DNA from 4 places in the Bacillus altaicus genome. Region 1 is predicted to be linked to each of the others. Evidence: riboswitches for the same ligand, from Rfam matches in the RefSeq annotation. Region 1 holds a riboswitch; each other region holds the start of a gene.

Region 1 (3,551 bases):
ATCGAATTTTATTTATTGGTGCCGGTCGTATGGCAGAAGCCATATTTGCTGGACTACTTACAACAAGTAAAGAATACATCGAAGAAATTATTGTTTCCAACCGAAGCAACAGAGAAAAACTAACGCAATTACAAACTCAATATGATCTATCGATTACAACTGATTGGAAGCAGCATATTAAATCTGTAGATACAATCGTTTTAGCAATGCCGCCTGTCGCACATGAACAGCTATTAGCGGATCTATCCCCTCTTCTAACTAATCAATTTGTCGTGACAGTTGCTGCCGGAATCGGACCATCTTATCTAGAAGAAAGGCTTCCCCAAGGGACACCTGTTGCTTGGATTATGCCAAATACAGCTGCTGAAATCGGAAAGTCTATCTCCTTATATACGACGGGACATTCTGTAGATGAAACACATCAAGAAACGTTACAACTTCTTTTAAAGGGTATCGGTACCTCACAGTTTTGTACCGAAGAAGAAGTTCACCAACTTACCGCAGTTACTGGTAGTGCACCTGCTTTTCTCTATCACTTTGCTGAAGGTTTAATTGAAGCAACGAAAAGCTATGGTATTGATGAGGAAACAGCAAAACACCTTGTCATTCAAATGATTGCTGGCTCTGCCGCTATGCTTCAGCAAAATCAGGATCCAGCTATGCTCCGCGAACAAGTAACAACACCAGGAGGTTCAACGGCTGAAGGCTTAAAAGTTCTATATGAAAATAATTTTTCAGAAGTCATTCAACAAGCAGTGGAAGCAACCAATAAAAAAGCTAGGGGGAATTAATATGACTTTAACAAGTTTAAACGACTATACAACATTACATAACGGCGTAAAAATGCCTTGGTTCGGCTTAGGTGTTTTTAAAGTAGAAGATGGTACAGAAGTAATTGATTCTGTAAAAGCAGCTATAAAAAATGGATACCGTAGTATCGATACTGCTGCGATATATAAAAACGAAGAAGGCGTTGGACAGGCAATTCAAGAATCTGGTATTCCTCGTAAAGAGTTGTTCATCACTTCAAAAGTGTGGAATAGTGATCAAGGTTACGAGTCAACATTGCAAGCATTTGAAACTACATTAGAAAAATTAGGTCTAGAATATTTAGATCTATACTTAGTACATTGGCCTGTAAAAGGAAAATACAATGAATCATGGAAAGCTTTAGAGCAGCTTTATAAAGATGGTCGTGTTCGTGCTATCGGTGTGAGTAATTTCCACATTCACCACTTACAAGACGTATTTGAAATTGCTGAAATCAAGCCAATGGTCAACCAAGTGGAATACCACCCTCGCTTAGCACAAGAAGAATTACATGCTTTCTGTAAAGAACATAACATCCAGCTTGAGGCTTGGTCACCATTAATGCAAGGGCAGCTACTGGATAATCCAACACTACAAGAAATTGCTGCAAAACATAATAAATCAACTGCACAAGTTATTTTACGTTGGGATCTGCAAAATGAAGTTGTAACAATCCCTAAGTCTATTAAAGAACACCGCATTATTGAAAATGCGAACATCTTCGACTTTGAATTAAGCTCGGAGGATATGAAAGCAATTCAAGCTTTAAATGAAAATCATCGCGTTGGTCCAGATCCAGATAACTTTAACTTCTAGTAGGGAAACCACTGCCATATGCAGTGGTTTTTTTATTTTAAATAAAACTGAAAATTTAAACTATATTCCATTTGATTGACACTTCATTATCTAAGGTGTAAGATTTTGAATTATCAAAGAAACGCAAAAATTAATAAAATTCATTTACTCATTGTATCAAGAGAGGTGGAGGGACTGGCCCTTTGAAACCTCGGCAACAGGTTCATTTTGAATACTGTGCCACTTCCTGCAAGCTTTATGCTTGAAAGATAGAATGAGGGACTTCGTTTATATACGGGTGCATAACTTGTACGTAAAAATCCCTCTTTCTCAATACGAAAAGAGGGATTTTTGTTTTTCATTCCCTCATCATCATCCAATCTTATTAACTATTTAGGAGGAAAATCAAATGAAAAAGAAGTTTGTACCCGGTATTGCATCAGTTGTAGGAGTAAGTATTTTATTAGCTGGTTGCGGTAGTTATAAAAACGAAGCAAGCGGAGCAAATGCAAAAGATGAGGCACCTAGTAAGCAAGTTTTAAACTTATCTTCACCTACTGAGATTCGAACAATGGATACGGCTCGTGCTACAGATACTGATTCTGGTCAAGTAATGAGAAACGTATTTGAAGGTTTATACAATCTTGGCGAAGGTAATAAACCTGTTCCTGGCGCTGCAAAATCTCATGAAGTGAGTGGCGATAAAACGAAATACACATTCCATTTACGAGATTCAAAATGGTCGAACGGCACACCTGTAACAGCGAAAGATTTTGTCTTCGCTTGGCAAAGAGCTGTTGATCCAGCAACAGCCTCTGAATATGCTTTTTTATTCTTTGATATTAAAAACGCTAAAAAAATTAATAGTAAAGAGCTTCCAGCCGATCAACTTGGTGTAAAAGCAGTTGATGACCATACGTTTGAAGTAGAATTAGAGCGTCCTGTTCCGTATTTTATTAGCTTAACGGCGTTCCCAACATTTCTACCAATCAACGAGGAATTCTTTAAAGCACAAGGTGATAAGTACGCTTTAGAAGATAATAAAATCTTATACAACGGAGCTTTCACACTAAACGATTGGAAGCATGAACAAAGCTTTAAATTTAAGAAAAACCCTACCTATTGGGATAAAGATAATGTCAAACTCGAAGAAATCAATTTCAACGTTGTAAAAGAGAAATCAACGGAAGTAAATTTATTTGAATCAAAACAATTAGACCGTATAAAATTAACGTCTGATTTCGTTGATAAGTATAAAAAAGATGGGAACTTTAAAGAACGTCCAAATGTAGGCGTACAATTTTTACGTATGAACCAACAAAACAAAGTACTTCAAAATGTCTCTGCACGCCAAGCGATTGCTCAGACAATTGACCGAAAATCCTTTGTAAATACGTTATTAAACGATGGCTCTACACCAGCTAATAGTCTCGTTCCAAAAAACTTTGCAAAAGGACCTGACGGAACAGACTTCCGTACTGCAAACGGCGATTTAACAAAAATCGATACAAAATCTGCACAAGAATTATGGAAAAAGGCAAAACAAGAACTTGGATCTGAAAAAATCACATTAGAATTATTAACCAGTGATGGTGACCTTGAAAAGAAAACTGGTGAATTCTTAAAAGGACAACTAGAAAAAAATTTAGACGGCTTAACAGTAAATATAAAACCTCAACCGCGTAAGCAGCAAGTTTCACTCTTATTAAAAGGTGACTACGAAATTGGAATTGACGGTTGGAGTCCTGACTTTGCTGATCCAATTACATTCCTTGAACTATTTACGACGAATAACCCTTACAACTTAGATCATTACTCTAATAAAGAGTTTAATGACACAATTGAAAAAGTTAAAACTACCTTGGCTGGTGATGAAAAAGCTCGCTGGGAAGCGTTACTAGCATCAGAAAAAATATTATTTAAGGACTCTGTTATCGCTCCTCTTT
Region 2 (3,551 bases), 140 kb from region 1:
GAAAATCTATGGTTTGACAAGAGAACACTCCTTTCGGTTTTGCTAACTGAAAGGGGTGTTTTTTTAGGTCGCTAAAAACTCTTCTGTACTCATTATATTTGCGTATACTCCATTTAAACTCGCCAAAATTGTATTATGAATATAAACAGCTGGTATAGTAGCATTCTTAAATGAAAGATCTTTTGTAGCACAAGCATCGTGTATTACGGTACAGTGAAGGCCAAAATCAAAAGCAGCCCTTACCGTAGCATCAATACACATATGGGTCATCATCCCGCAGATTACGACGTGCTCAATTCCTGAACGTTGTAATCGTTCTAGAAGATCAGTTTCTCGGAAGCTATTTGGATAATGTTTAAGGATAACGGATTCCTCTCTAAGTGGACGGACATTTTCGTGAATATGGACACCTTCTGTATTGGGTAGGAAAAAAGTAGCACTATCCTTTATAGCTACATGTTGGATATGAAAAATAGGTTCGTTTCTAATTCTAAAATGTTGTAGTAGCTGATCAGCATATTCACTTGCTTCTACGGGATTACGTAATTCCATCTTGCCATTTGGAAAATAATCATTTTGAATATCGACGAGCAAAAGGGCTGTTTTCATATATTTATCTTCCTCCGAATTCATATTGAAATACTGTTATTCAATTAGTAGAGAAGATTCTCCTCTTTAAAAGTATGAGTGAGGAGGATGTTACATAACTATAAAAATTACTATTGTATTGTGATTTTTTTATTTGAAAATTTTAATAGAGGAATAATTAATATTTTTCTAAAAAATATATTGACTCTTATTATTCTGAGTTCTATAATGAGAATTAATTAAACGACAATTAAATCGATACACTCTTATCCAGAGAGGTGGAGGGACTGGCCCTACGATACCTCAGCAACGGGTTTTTTAATACCGTGCTAACTCCAGCAAGCTTAAAGTAGGCTTGGAAGATGAGAAGATGTGAACGAGTACATATAAGTGCTCTCCTTCTTATCTTTTACAAGTGATAAGAAGGAGAGCACTTTTTATTTTACCTCGAAAGCTCTACTTCAAGTTTTACAGCATATAGGAGGGAAGAAAATGATTTCTTTTAACAATGTAAGTAAAGTATATGAATCAGGTGGGCAATCTGTTCATGCGGTGGAGGATGTAACGCTGTCAGTTGAAAAGGGCGAAATTTTTGGCATTATCGGATTTAGTGGTGCTGGAAAGAGTACGTTATTACGTTTAGTAAATATGTTAGAACGACCAACTGCAGGAACAATTTCAATAGACGATAAAGATATTACATCATTATCGGCGAAAGAGTTACGGAAACTAAGACAAAGAATTGGGATGATTTTTCAAAGCTTTAATCTATTTAATTCAAGAACAGTGTTTGGGAACATTGCTTATCCATTAAGGTTAGCGAAATTGCCGAAGAATGAGATAAAAGAAAGAGTGAATGAACTACTAAAGTTTGTTGGTTTAGAAGATAAAGCGAACTATTATCCAGAACAGTTATCAGGTGGACAAAAGCAGCGCGTTGGGATTGCAAGAGCACTTGCGACATCACCGGATATTCTCATATGTGATGAGGCAACATCAGCTTTAGATCCGGAAACAACAACAGAAATTTTAAATTTATTAAAGAAAGTAAATAGAGAGTACAATTTAACGATTCTACTTATTACACATGAAATGCACGTTGTGAAAGAAATTTGTCACCGTGTAGCTGTTATGGAAAAAGGAAAAGTAATTGAAGAAGGAAAACTGTTTGACGTTTTCACACAACCAAAAACAAAGACAACTCAAAATTTTGTACGCTCTGTTATTAATGATCACTTACCAGAAAGTGTTCTAGCGAAAATTCAAAACGGAGGTCAGATTTATCGCCTGACTTTTACTGGGGAAGAGACAGGGCAGCCTGTACTATCATATATTGCGAAAAACTATAACGTCGATGTAAATGTTCTTTACGGAAATATTATTGAACTCCAAAATGTGCTATTTGGAAATCTTCTTGTAGAACTACAAGGTGAACAGAAAGAAATTCAAAAAGCATTACAACATCTAAGACTGCAAGTGCAGCTGAAGGAGGTAGAAGCTCATGCGAGTTGATTGGAGTATATTTTGGCCTCGCATATTAGATGCGACGGGGGATACCCTCTTAATGGTAATTGTAACCCTTATATTCGCTACAATTCTTGGTATACCTCTAGGTTTGCTTTTATATGTAACGAGAAAAGGAAACTTTTTAGAAAATAAATGGGTCTTTTCTATTCTTAATATCATAATTAATACAATTCGTCCGGTTCCATTCATTATCTTTTTAGTAGCTTTAAGCCCACTAACAAGAAGTGTTATTGGAACAACGATTGGAACAGCGGCAGCAATCTTCCCAATGACGTTAGTTGCATCAATTGGTATTGCTAGAATGGTTGAAACAAATCTTGTTTCTGTTCCGAAAGGGGTAATTGAAGCAGCGCAAGCAATGGGTGCTTCACCAATTAGAATTGTTTTTGAAATCCTCGTGCCAGAAGCGTTAGCACCATTAATCTTAGGTGTAACGTTTATGACAGTTGGTTTAATTGAATTTTCAGCAGTTGCTGGGCTTGTCGGTGGTGGCGGTCTTGGTGACTTAGCGATGACATATGGTTATCAACGTTTTGATACGTCAGTGATGTTCGTAACGGTTGTTTTACTTATCATTCTCGTACAGATAGCTCAAAATTTAGGGAACTACTTTGCGAAAGTCTTTTTACGCAGATCATAAAAGGAAGAGGGGAAAAGAAAATGAAGAAAATTTTAGCATTTGCATTATCAGCGATCGTAGGAATTACAGCCTTAAGCGGCTGCTCAGGTGGAGACACAGGTGCAGGAGCTAAAGAGAAAGTAGTTCGCATTGGTGTAACTGGAACGGATGGAAACGCTTGGGAAATTGTAAAGGAAAAAGCTGAAAAAGAAGGGATTAAAGTTAAACTGATTGAGTTCTCTGATTATACAACGCCAAATAAAGCGTTAGCTGATGGAGATATTGAACTAAACTCATTCCAGCACATTGCTTTCTTAGAGCAATTTAAAAAGGAGCATAGATTAGATATTACAGCTGTTGGTACAACACAAATTGCACCGATGGGCTTATACTCTGAAAAATATAAGAAAGCAAATGAAATCCCAGATGGTTCAGAAATTGCTATTCCAAATGATCCAACGAACCAAGCACGTGCATTAAAACTTCTTGATGCAGCTGGATTATTAAAGCTTAAGAAAGATTTTGGTCTATTTGGGGATCCAAGCGGCATTGCTGAAAATCCGAAGAAGCTAAAGATTACACCGGTTATCGCACAGCAAACACCTCGTGTGTTAAAAGATGTAGCGGCTTCAGTTATTAATAACGGTGTTGCTGGTCAAGCTGGATTAGACCCAGCGAAGGATCCAATTTTCTTAGAAGATCCAAATAATGAAAATGCAAAGGCCTATATTAATATTTTCGCAGCTCGTACGAAAGATAAAAAGGATCCAACACTGAAAAAAGTAATTGAACTATATCATTCAAAAGAAGTAACAGA
Region 3 (3,551 bases), 2.3 Mb from region 1:
TTTTGATGAAACTTGCTTCTGCATCCAGTTCTTTAATAAGCTATGAACGCCTGCATTACGAAGATTTTCAATTGGAAATACCCTAACATTATTACTGTCAAAATTTAATTTCTTTAGCGCCTCTATATAAATAGGTTCTCTTAGTCCGATATTTGGTAATATATTAGAATTTAAAATACTATCCGGTGAACCAATGGCAATAACTTCTCCCTCATCTATTAAAATAATTTTATCTAAATCAAGGTTTAAAATTTCTTCTATTCGATGTTCAATAATTACAATTGTTTTATTATATTTCTCATGTATATTTTTAATGAGTTCTATTGTATTCAAGCTACATGCAGGATCTAAATTAGCTAACGGTTCATCAAATAATAATATATCTGCATTTATCGTTAGCAGACCTGCAAGAGAGACTGTCTGTTTTTGACCTCCTGATAATTCATGTGGACTTTGTGTATGAAAGTCCTGCATGTTTACCTTTTTTAAAGAATCCGTAACAAGCTTTTTCATTTTTATTTGATTTACACAATCATTTTCTAATGCAAATGCTACATCCTCTTCGACAGTAAGGCCTATAAATTGTGAATCTTGATCTTGTAATATTGTCCCTACGTGTTTACTCTGTTCAAAAACACTACCTTTTCTCGGATCCTTTCCAGCTATTAAAATGTTACCGGTACTTATCCCTTCGTAAGAAAATGGGATTAGCCCATTTATACAATGAGCTAATGTTGACTTACCTGAACCACTTCGTCCAGCGATAAGTACCTTTTCCCCAGGATATATTTGAAATGTAATATCTTTTAAAGTAGGCTGCGTGGCATGCCTATATTGAAAGGTAAATTGTTCAAAAGAAATAATTGGTTGCATGTATTCATCCCTACTTTTCAATTTTTAAATGTGTATGTTTCTTATTTGATTTCGCTAGACCGATCGTGATTGGTAAGCCAAGAACTAAAAATACGATAACGTCTGCAATTGTTGCGCCTAGTACCTGTATAACTATTTTGTCAAACGGTTCTCCCATCACAATAATATCGAATGCTCCAGCAAATATAATAGCAATGACAATACCAATTAACCCTGCAATTGCAAAACAAGAAATATCACGGTTATTATACGTTCCATGTTTTACACTAAAACCAACTCTTTTTTGTATGAGTCCCATTGCAAAACCAATAATACCTGAACTAATAACCCATCCCCACCAAATACCCCAACCAGCGATCGTATCTGTAACGGTATGACCGATGAGTCCTATTAAAAGTCCTGCTACCGGACCAAATAACGCTCCAAAAACTGTTAAAATAGCCAATGCGGGTTTAATAAATGTATTCGGTGCGATTGAAAATCCCCAAAGCCCTAATACCCCGTATAAAGCTGCTCCAATTCCAATAGCTACTACTAGCTTTGTCGTTAATTTGTTCATTACAATTCCCCTCTCGTATTATTCAACTTTTAATACTCTATATTTATTTTGAAAATGAATTATGCATCGACACTTCCTTTCTATACAACAAAAAATGACCTCTTAAATAAGAGGTCATTTTCTTTCACGTACAAGAATCCCCTTATCTTTCAAAAGACACATAGTGTCCTCTGCGGAATTAGCACCTTCCTATGTGATTACATAGGGGTTGCTGAGGTTTCATAGGGCCGTTCCCTCTACCTCTCTGGATAAGTATGTATTTGTAATCTGTATTATGGCACTAACAATAAATAATTTCAATACTTTTCTTACTATTTTTATTTTTCGATAAATAGTTCATTTAAATCATTGTATTCTTATCGGAATTATGAAATAATAAATTCAAAATTGTTACGGGAGGAATGCATGATGAAAGTAATTGGCTTAATTGGCGGACTAAGTTGGGAATCAACATCGTTGTACTATAAACACATTAATACACTTACTCTCTCTAAATATGATCAAAATGCGAAGCTTGTTTTATATAGCATGGACTTTGGGGAGGTAACTACATTATTGCAAAACCATCAATATGAAGAAGTGAAAAATGAATTAGTCACAGTAGCAAAAAAGGTGGAAGGCTCTGGAGCTGAATGTTTACTGATGTGTTCCAATACTGTACATCTATTTGCTGAAGAAGTAGAAAAGGCAATATCAATACCGCTCCTCCATATTGGAGATGTAAGTGCTAAAAAAGTAATAGAATATAATATTAATTGTATCGGACTTTTAGGAACAAAACAAACGATGGAACAAGACTTCTATAAATCAAGACTAGCAAATTACAACATTGAGACAATTATCCCAAATGAAGAAGATAGAACTTTCATCCATCATGTCATTTTACAAGAACTCAGTAGAGGGATTATTTTAGAAACATCAAAAGAAAGGCTATTACAAATCACAAATAAATTAATAAAAAACGGCGCTGAAGGAATACTACTTGGCTGTACAGAAATTCCTTTGCTCATTTCACAAAGAGATCTATCGGTTCCTGTTTTTGATACTGCTTATATACATGCGAATACAGCTGTACAATTTGCGGATAACAATTTAAAAGTGAAACTTTAATCAGCCCTCACCAATCGGATTTTCACGAGCAGTTGATCTCCCACCTAACTTCTTTGCTTTACAGCTGAATTTTGAGGCGGGAGTTTTACTGCCCCAAATAGCGGGATAAATAATTATCAAGCATCAAAATAAAAAAAGGCATCTACAAAAGTAGATGCCTAGCTGTGATAAGGAGTGTTCAGTGAGGTAAGGTACAAGCTTTTTTGCTTGTCCTATGCTATCAATATATGCATTTATATATAAAAGGTGAATACTTAATAGAATACTCTTGAACTAAATTACTTTATTCTTTTTATTTGATCAAATGGATAATAAACTATTTCTACTTTACCATTCATCCATAAGTTCGGGGTGTATTTAAAAACGTCTCTATTCCATTTAAATACTAGAGATGTTTCATGTGTTTTAACCCTCTGTTGAATTATCTACTATTGTAGCCTCACCATTTAATCGCTTATTTTTCAATTCGAAATAGGCATCTAAAACATCTTTTCCAATATCAGAGTTAATACCCGACTTATCATTTATAACCCATGGCACAACAACTGAAAATGCTACTTCTGGATCATCATATGGCGCATATCCTGCTAATGTTAAATTATAGCATTCTCTACGATCACCTTTTTCATTTCTCCCAATATCACTTTCTCCACCGTATACGGTCTGTGCAGTTCCAGTTTTGCCAGCTGGTTTATATGGTGCTTTTTGGAACGCCCTTACCCCCGTTCCATCACCTTCTTGGAATACTCTTCTAAATCCTTCTTTTACTTGATTGATATATTCTTCTTTCATATCAATTCTATTTAAAACAACGGGTTCTATGGCATGCACCACTTTACCGATTTCATCCTTTTGAACGGTTTGTTCTCTAATCTCTTGAACAATTTGTGGTTTCATTCGATAACCGCCGTTTGCGATAGTCGAAATATACTGTACAAGCTGAAGTGGTGTATACGTATCATACTGACCAATCGAATAGTCTAGTAAGAAACCAGGTTGATTATCTTTT
Region 4 (3,551 bases), 1.4 Mb from region 1:
TACCGTTAAAATATTTCATTGCCGCATCAATCAACTCTTGTGAAATACGAATTCCTTCCTCGATAGCAGCCTCTTTCGTTTCATGTCCATCCATTCTTTGTCTTATCTCTTCAGGGAGCGTAATACCCGGTACTTCAAAATGAAGAAAATCTGCATTCCGCTTACTTACTAACGGCATAATTCCAATAAAGATGGGTTGTTCCAAATGCTTTGTCGCTTCATATACTTCTTTAATTAAAGCTACATCATAAATTGGCTGAGTTAAGAAATATTCTGCTCCAGCATCAATTTTTCGTTCCATTCGCTTTACCGCTGCTTTTAAATGCCTTACATGAGGATTGAATGCCCCTCCGACAGAAAATCTTGTTGCCGGACCAATTGATTTCCCTAAAATAGAGCGACCGTCGTTCATCTCTTTAATCATTTTAATTAGCTCTATAGATGACAAATCATATACAGAAGTTGCACCTGGAAAATCACCAACGCGCGCTGGATCACCAGTTAAAGCTAGCACTTCCTCCATACCTAATGCTGATAATCCAAGCAAGTGAGACTGTAGTCCAATGACGTTATGGTCTCTACACGTTAAGTGCGTCAATACTGGAATATCATGCTTCGTTAATAATGCACCCATAGCCATATTCGAAACGCGAGGAGATGCTAATGAATTATCTGCTAGGGTAATAGCATCCGCTCCAGCCCTTTTCAGTGCTCTTGCCCCTTCAAAAAATCGCTGCGTGTCTAACGTTTTCGGTGGATCTAATTCCACTACAACTGTCGTTTGTTTCTTTGCCTTTTCTGCGAGAGTGACATGAGCTCTCGAACGCTTCTCCTGTGTATGGACCACTTTAGGCCTTTGAATCGTCTCCTTTGCTATTACAGGTGCAACATTTGCGATAGCACGTTTCATTCCTTCAATATGTTCCGGGGTAGTACCACAACAACCACCTAATAAACGAATACCTTGTTCAATAAAGTTTGGTGTCATCTCTTCAAAATACGCTGGACTTCCCTCATATACGTAACGCCCTTCCACATAATTCGGGAGACCTGCATTCGGATATGCTGATAAATAGCCATTTTGAGGAATCGATATCATCTTGAAAGCTTCCGTCATATGAAGTGGCCCTAGTTGACAGTTCAATCCAACAACATTGGCACCGTAATCCAAAAGCTGTTTTAATACTTCATTGACATCATTCCCATTTTGAGTCGTACCTGCCTCATGTAACGCTAACTGAGCAACAATCGGAATATTCGTTTGTTTACGCAATACTTTAACGGCATGCAATAATTCAAATTCATCATAAAAAGTTTCTAATAGTAATCCATCAACCTGTTCTTCTAGTAAAGCACCTGCCTGCTCAAGTAACATAAATTCTCGCTCTATATCAGTCGTTGTAACAGCACCAATATGTTTCATACCTCCAATTGTCCCTAAAATTGCATTCCGCTCTGTTACTGATGCTTTCGCAATATTCACTGCCGCTTTATTAATTTGGACAACTTGATTTTCTAGACCATACATGCGGAGTTTCGCTTCATTCGCACCATACGTATTCGTTTGAATAACATCCGCTCCAGCAGCTACATATTGTTTATGGATCGATATAATTAAGTCCGGATCAGACAAATTCAATTCTTCAAAACTACTTTGTAAACCATGTGAATGTAATAACGTTCCAACCGCACCATCACCTATTACAATTCCTTTTGATAATAAATCTAGTAATTTCACGAATCTCCCTCATTTCTATCAATATAAAAACCCCCTCTTCACTTTGAAGAGGGGGACATAATTGTTCCTCCTCTTATTATGCAAAACACACGTTTTGCAGGTTTTAGCACCGTTTCAAACATTTAGTTTGAAGGTTGCTGGGTTTCACAGGGCCTTTCCCTCCACCGCTCTCAATAAGAGTTTGTCTTTATTATTTTATTTATGTAGCTAAAAGGAAATACGTTCCCCTTTTAACAATGTTTGTTAATTTTTTATAAATTTAGCATGCACTAAAATAAAAGTCAATGACACTTGCGGAAAAATAAAAATTATTTAAAATAAAGTTGCAATTCAATTATCTTTTGTTGTAAAGTTAAAAACATAATAAAAATTTCATACGCACATTCTTATCTAGAGAGGTAGAGGGACTGGCCCTATGACGCCTCAGCAACCATTAACATTCATTCGTTAATAAGGTGCTAATTCCAGCAAATTGTTAAAGATTTGACAGATGAGAAGAAGACTCTATTCAATCCGAAAGCCTTCTTCTTAGAAGGCTTTTTTTATTTTCACTTAGTCGTTCACTTTAAAAAGGGGGAATTTTCACATGTCAACAATCGAAACAAAACTAGCACAAATCGGGAACCGTAGCGAAGCTACAACAGGAACTGTTAATCCACCTGTTTATTTCTCAACTGCTTATCGTCACGAAGGAATTGGTAAATCTACTGGCTTTGACTATTCAAGAACTGGAAATCCGACTCGCGGTCTTTTAGAACAGGCAATTGCAGACTTAGAAAGCGGTGAACAAGGGTATGCCTGTAGTTCAGGAATGGCGGCTGTTCTCCTTGTCCTTTCACTATTCCGTTCCGGAGATGAGCTTATCGTATCCGAAGACTTATACGGAGGAACATATCGTCTATTTTCCGAACATGAAGACAAGTGGAATATTCGATGTAGATACGTAGATACACAATCTATTAAACAAATTGAGCAAGCAATCACATCTCAAACGAAGGCTATTTTCATAGAAACACCGACTAATCCATTAATGCAAGTAACTGATATCGTAAGTGTAGCAAGTGTAGCGAAAAGGCACGGACTACTTCTTATTGTAGATAACACGTTCTATACACCTTATATACAGCAACCATTAACAGAAGGTGCAAACATCGTCCTTCATAGCGCAACTAAATATTTAGGCGGACATAACGATGTACTAAGCGGACTTGTCGTTGCGAAAGGGAAATCTCTTTGCGAGGAGCTTGCTCATTATCATAATGCCTCTGGTGCTGTCTTAAGCCCGTTTGATTCATGGCTATTAATTCGAGGGATGAAAACTTTAGCACTCCGCATGAAACAGCATGAAGAAAATGCTCATGCAATTGTTGCTTATTTAAATGATGAAGATGGTGTGACAGATGTATTTTATCCAGGAAGAGGTGGTATGATTTCATTTCGCCTTCAAGATGAAACTTGGATTAATCCTTTCTTACAATCTTTATCCTTAATTACATTTGCTGAAAGTCTTGGCGGCGTCGAAAGTTTAATGACTTATCCAGCAACGCAAACTCATGCCGATATTCCAGAAGATATTCGAACAGCACGCGGTGTGTGTAATCGTCTTCTCCGTTTTTCAGTCGGCATCGAAAATAGCAATGATTTAATTCAAGACTTAAAGCAAGCAATTAAACTTGTAAAAGAAGGTGTAAAAATATGAGCTATTCCATAGATACGCTTTTACTGCATAATCAATACAAGCATGACTCACACACAGGAGCTGTTAACGTTCCCATCTATAACACATCAACATTTCATCAGTTCGATGTAGATG

What was found. Region 1 has a riboswitch for S-adenosylmethionine ahead of ACE38F_RS00565 (peptide ABC transporter substrate-binding protein). Riboswitches for the same ligand answer to the same signal wherever they lie in the genome.
Region 2: another riboswitch for S-adenosylmethionine. It lies ahead of ACE38F_RS26185 (methionine ABC transporter ATP-binding protein); the one in region 1 lies ahead of ACE38F_RS00565 (peptide ABC transporter substrate-binding protein).
Region 3: another riboswitch for S-adenosylmethionine. It lies ahead of ACE38F_RS15145 (ECF-type riboflavin transporter substrate-binding protein); the one in region 1 lies ahead of ACE38F_RS00565 (peptide ABC transporter substrate-binding protein).
Region 4: another riboswitch for S-adenosylmethionine. It lies ahead of ACE38F_RS07670 (bifunctional homocysteine S-methyltransferase/methylenetetrahydrofolate reductase); the one in region 1 lies ahead of ACE38F_RS00565 (peptide ABC transporter substrate-binding protein).

What each region holds. Positions count from the first base shown of each region.
Region 1 is NZ_CM143394.1:108,562-112,112, forward strand. It holds gene proC (pyrroline-5-carboxylate reductase) at 1-791, shown strand, start outside; gene ACE38F_RS00560 (aldo/keto reductase) at 793-1,626, shown strand; SAM riboswitch class I at 1,777-1,881, shown strand; gene ACE38F_RS00565 (peptide ABC transporter substrate-binding protein) at 2,015-3,551, shown strand, end outside.
Region 2 is NZ_CM143394.1:5,087,732-5,091,282, reverse strand. It holds gene ACE38F_RS26190 (cysteine hydrolase family protein) at 64-609, opposite strand; SAM riboswitch class I at 852-957, shown strand; gene ACE38F_RS26185 (methionine ABC transporter ATP-binding protein) at 1,081-2,100, shown strand; gene ACE38F_RS26180 (methionine ABC transporter permease) at 2,090-2,755, shown strand; gene ACE38F_RS26175 (MetQ/NlpA family ABC transporter substrate-binding protein) at 2,776-3,551, shown strand, end outside.
Region 3 is NZ_CM143394.1:2,889,522-2,893,072, reverse strand. It holds gene ACE38F_RS15150 (ABC transporter ATP-binding protein) at 1-873, opposite strand, end outside; gene ACE38F_RS15145 (ECF-type riboflavin transporter substrate-binding protein) at 884-1,432, opposite strand; SAM riboswitch class I at 1,572-1,687, opposite strand; gene ACE38F_RS15140 (aspartate/glutamate racemase family protein) at 1,838-2,542, shown strand; gene ACE38F_RS15135 (peptidoglycan D,D-transpeptidase FtsI family protein) at 2,948-3,551, opposite strand, start outside.
Region 4 is NZ_CM143394.1:1,462,692-1,466,242, reverse strand. It holds gene ACE38F_RS07670 (bifunctional homocysteine S-methyltransferase/methylenetetrahydrofolate reductase) at 1-1,738, opposite strand, end outside; SAM riboswitch class I at 1,809-1,918, opposite strand; SAM riboswitch class I at 2,122-2,235, shown strand; gene metI (cystathionine gamma-synthase/O-acetylhomoserine thiolyase) at 2,325-3,437, shown strand; gene metC (cystathionine beta-lyase) at 3,434-3,551, shown strand, end outside.